One region of the Brevibacillus composti genome, then DNA from elsewhere that is predicted to be linked to it. Evidence: riboswitches for the same ligand, from Rfam matches in the RefSeq annotation. Region 1 holds a riboswitch; the other holds the start of a gene.
What was found. A riboswitch is a leader RNA that binds a small molecule or an ion and turns the genes downstream of it on or off. The one in region 1 is predicted to bind S-adenosylmethionine.
Positions count from the first base shown of each region.

Region 2: linked by a shared signal. The riboswitch ahead of metK (methionine adenosyltransferase) and the one ahead of JD108_RS01935 (sugar ABC transporter substrate-binding protein) in region 1 are both predicted to bind S-adenosylmethionine.

Region 1 is NZ_CP066308.1:342,925-345,385, reverse strand. Features, by position in the region: gene JD108_RS01940 (sugar ABC transporter ATP-binding protein) at 1-180, opposite strand, end outside; gene JD108_RS01935 (sugar ABC transporter substrate-binding protein) at 261-1,286, opposite strand; SAM riboswitch class I at 1,419-1,541, opposite strand; gene JD108_RS01930 (S-layer homology domain-containing protein) at 1,620-2,461, opposite strand, start outside.
Region 2 is NZ_CP066308.1:4,030,334-4,032,794, forward strand. Features, by position in the region: gene metK (methionine adenosyltransferase) at 1-974, opposite strand, end outside; SAM riboswitch class I at 1,111-1,211, opposite strand; gene JD108_RS20180 (hypothetical protein) at 1,265-1,726, opposite strand; gene JD108_RS20185 (S8 family peptidase) at 1,753-2,461, opposite strand, start outside.

The sequences.
Region 1 (2,461 bases):
AATGCGCCCCGCATCGGCCTGATAGGCACCGGTCAATATCTTCATCAAGGTGCTTTTCCCCGCTCCGTTGGCTCCGAGCAAGGCGTGCACTTCTCCGGCCCTGACTTCGAAGTCGACCGACCGGAGCGCCGGCACGCCGGAAAAGCTTTTGGAGATGCCGTTCATTTGCAAGGTCGTCATTTCTCTCTCCCCCTCCTTTAATAAGGAAGAATCCCGTTGATGAAGGATCAACGGGAATAAGTTGCACCGAATCTACTGGATCACTTGCCCCATTCGCTTACGTACTGCGACAGCTCGCCCATCGTGATTTTTTTATCCGTCGGCAAATCCTCGCGTTTGACCAGCACCGGGTTCAGCTTTACGCTGTCGGGGACCTGCTCGCCCTTGATTTTTTGGAAGACCGTCTGCGCCTGGATGCGTCCGATATTGCCGGGATCCACGGCCGCTGTCGCGACCCAAGACGTAGACGGATCCTGAATGAACTGCAAATCCTCGTCGCTGAGGTCGATGGAGTAGACTTTGATCTCTGTGCGGCCCGCCTGCTGAATCGCGCGAGTCGCGCCTTTGGCGAACTCATCCCAGGAAGCCCACACCGCCGTGATGTCCCCTTTGTTCGGGTACTTCTTGAGGATCGCTTCCATCTGGGATTGCGTGTCCAGCGCCGTATTGTTGGTCGCGCTGCCGAAAGCGGCGATTTCTTTGATGTCCGGATATTTTTTCAGGAACGCTTCATAGGTGATTTGCCGCTTTTCCATCGGGGCAAAGCCGGCCACCCAGATTTTCACGATATTCCCTTTGCCGCCGGTATCCTCGGCCAGCTTCTCCAGGCTCAGCTCGGCCAGCTTCTGGTCATCCTGCTCCACCACCGGTACGCCCGGCAGTTTGATGTCTGTATCGAACAAGACGAGCGGGATGTTTTGTTTGACCGCTTTTTCCGCTCCCTGCTGCAGCGCTTCGGCTGTACCGTGGTCGATCAAAATGCCGTCAAAGCGCTGGTTGACCGCCGCATCCAGATTGGAGGCCATCTTCGCCAGATCCGTATCCGCATTGAAGACGGTCAGCTCTCCGCCGTTTTTCTCCACTTCCGCTTTGACGCCAGCGATGTACTGGGCCGAGAAGGTGCCGACGTTTTGGCGCATGACGAGCGCGATCCGTTTTGGCTTCTCGCCGGAGCTGCCGCCCTCTCCGCCGTTGCCTCCTGCTGTGCTGTTTCCGCCGCCGCAAGCCGTCAGCAAGAGCGAGACAGACAGAATCCATGCGCCAATCACACTAAACCTCTTTTTCATACCGGAAAACCCCCTTTTACTTATGCAACGATGCGTTTCTCCGTCCCGAGCCGGTACAGATGACAACCTTTTTCCCCATCAAAAAAGCCCCTTTCCAAATGAAAGGGGCAGAATATCAAATATCATCCGCGCCTCTCATCTGTCAGGTATTGCTACCTGTAGGAGTTAGCACCTTGGCGCCGAAGAAAGTCATTTCTTCCGTGCTAGGTTGCCGGGCTTCATCGGGCCAGTCCCTCTGCCTTCTCTGGATAAGAGTCTTATTCTTGTATCAATGCTTTTGTATATACAGAATATAAAGGCTATTCTCCCCTCCTGTCAACAAGGATTTTCTTTTTACATTTGCTTGTAGTCTACCTTCGTAACCTTCCAGCCGTAGGGATTGGACGAATCCGGTTCAAACAGGTACTCCACCTGGTAATTCCCGGTCAACGCATTTTGGTAGTTGCCGACGATCCAGATGCGGTTGCTGTGGTTCTCATCTTTTTTGACCGTCAGGCTGCCGGTGTAGTCATGCAGCGGCAGTGGCGCGATCTCCTGCAAATTGCGCTGGGCGCTTCTCGAGAAATACTGCTCGAGCAGCGTCTGGTCCTGCAGCTGATACGCCCGATTCGCCACGGTGAGGTAGAGGTTGGCGATATTCTTCTGACGCAGCTGGCTTTCCTTGAACTGCTTCGGGGCGTCCGCCTGCAAGAAATCATGCAGCCGCTTCAGTACGACGGCAAACTGGGCGCGCGTCATCTGCTGCTTCGGTTCGAACGTCTTGTCAGCCGTAAACAGCTTGAATTCGGCGATGGCCGCCGCGTAAGGAGACGAGGTATCCAGGTATTTGCTCTCCTGCTTCCAGGTGTAGTAGCCATGGAAGTACGGCTCCACCTCACTGGGCTTGAAGTTGATCGGCCGCATCTTGTAAGGGGCCAGGACGTGGAAGAGGATCATGCTCGCTTCCTCTCTGGTCAAAGGCTGCTGCAAATACTGCTCGGACAGCCACCATTCCGGGTTTTTCTTCAGCGGCTGCTTCATGCCGCCGCGGTCCGACAGATGCAGATAGTAGAGCATGCTCTCGCCCGGATCAAATGAATTGACAAAGCCGGTCTGGACATCCAGCATCACGCGCATGTTCGCGAGCAGCGTTTCCGTCTCCTGCTTGTAGGAGAAGCGGTGATCGATGTGAGAAT
Region 2 (2,461 bases), 770 kb from region 1:
CTGATGGAAACAGGCTGCGCCACGCCAATAGCGTATGCTACCTGAACTTCACATTTGTCGGCGAGGCCGGCTGCCACGATGTTTTTCGCCACATAGCGCGCTGCGTACGCACCGGAGCGGTCCACTTTTGTCGGATCTTTCCCGGAGAAAGCGCCGCCGCCGTGACGAGCATAACCGCCGTAGGTATCTACGATGATTTTGCGTCCGGTCAAACCGGCATCACCCTGCGGGCCGCCGATAACAAAACGTCCTGTCGGGTTAATGAAATATTTGGTTTCGGCATCCAGCAGTTCAGCTGGCACAACCGGCTTGATCACATGCTCGGTGAGGTCTTGTTTGATTTGCTCCAGCGTTGCTTCAGGCGCGTGCTGCGTCGAGATGACGATCGTGTCGATGCGGACTGGCTTGTCCCCATCGTACTCCACTGTAACCTGTGTTTTTCCATCCGGGCGCAGATAGCTCAGCTGGCCGTTTTTGCGTACTTCAGTCAGACGGCGCGCCAATTGGTGAGCCATGCTGATCGGCAGCGGCATCAGCTCAGGTGTCTCGTTGCAAGCAAAGCCGAACATCAGGCCTTGGTCGCCGGCGCCAATTGCTTCGATCTCCGCATCTGTCATGGTACCCTCACGCGCTTCCAATGCCTGGTCTACGCCGAGGGCAATGTCTGCAGACTGCTCGCCAATCGCTGTCAGTACGCCGCAAGTGTCGGCGTCAAAACCAAACTTGGCGCGATCGTAGCCGATTTCACGGATGGTGTCACGAACGAGCTTTTGAATATCTACGTAAGTATTGGTGGTGATTTCTCCCGCCACGAGCACCAGACCCGTGGTAACGGAAGTTTCGCATGCGACGCGAGCATTCGGGTCCTTGGACAAAATCGCATCCAGGATCGAGTCGGAAATTTGGTCGCAAATCTTGTCGGGATGACCTTCTGTGACGGATTCAGAAGTAAACAGACGACGCCCTTTTTGCAAAGCCAATGTAAATACCTCCTTTGACCTCATACAAATAGTGTGGTAGCCGAAACAGGTTATTATTAGACGACGGCACAAGCAAAAAAAAACCTTTTCCTGTATGTGAGGAAAAGGTGCTGTGATTGCGTTCCCTACCCTCTTATCGGCCAGAACAGGTTACCGTTCTGCTGGTTAGCACCGCTCGAGTCGGTTGCCGGGCTTCATGGGGCCAGTCCCTCCGCCTGCTCTGGATAAGAGTATCCATTACGGTTTATAGAATAATCGTTTTTATCTCCGGTGTCAATAAGCGGTTAGCGTATTTCGTACTTGCCCCGGACCATGATGTAGGCCACGTTGTCGTACCCCGACTGTAGGCGCAGACCGCGATTGTCAGAGCGGGCAATCAGAAGCAGGTGATTGGCCTGCACGAGTGCTCCGCCGCGCAGGTCGGCTCCTTCGGTAATATCGGTCAAGCCGTCGCCTTTATTGCCTGCTACGGCTTGTACCTTGCCGGTGCGAACGATAAATTCGGTCCCTTCAAAGCCGTAGAGCGTCTGCCCCGGATACAGCTCCACCACGGTCAATCCATTGGAGACACTGCCTCCGCCTCCGCCCAAAGCCTGCCGGATTTGCTGATCAACATAGCTTTTGGTGACAACCGGATCGTCGACCGAACCCGGCACGCCGCCGTTTCCGTCAGCCAGTGCTTGCGATGCAAAGACCGCTGTTCCGACTATGGCCAGGGCGAGAAATCCCTTGGTTGCTTTTTTCATGTTCTATTCTCTCCTTTTCCATCGGATTACAATTGGTAAGCTTTGGCCAGCAGGACGACCACTTCCGCCCGCGTAGCCCTGCCCTGCGGCTTGAATGTTTGTCCGTAGCCGCTGATCCAGTTCCTGGAGGCGAGCGCCTCCACCGCCGGCGATGCCCAATGGCTGGTCGGCAAATCGGCAAAGGAAGATTTGCTCCGCTTGTACAGCAAGAGATCATGCGCCCGCGCCACCATCAGGGCCATCTCTGCCCGCGTGATCGACTGGTCCGGCTTGATGCTGTTGTTCGGATAGCCCTGGATGATGCCGAGCTTGTGCGCTGTCATCATATTGGCATGGGCCCAGTGGTTGGTGGAAAGGTCACGGAACGGACTTTTCCCCGCATAAGGAACGACATTGACACCCTTGGCCCGCATAGACTGAACCAGCATCGTCGCAAACTGGGCTCGCGTGACGGATTGGTCCGGCCGGAAGGTAGCGTCGTCAAAGCCCTTGACCACGCCCTTGCGGCTCAGTCTGGCGATTTCATTTCGGGCCCAGTGCGTGCTGATGTCGCGGTATCCTTCGATCAATGTCTGTTTGGTCAGCGTAAGCCGGTAGGAGTCGTATTTGAACGGCACAAAGCTGTTCAGCCGGATGTAGTATTTGCCCGGCTTCAGCTTCATCCCCAGGACCTCTTTTCCCTGATCGGACAGCTGCGCGACATCATTGGTGGAAACGAGCGCGTAGTTCAGCGTA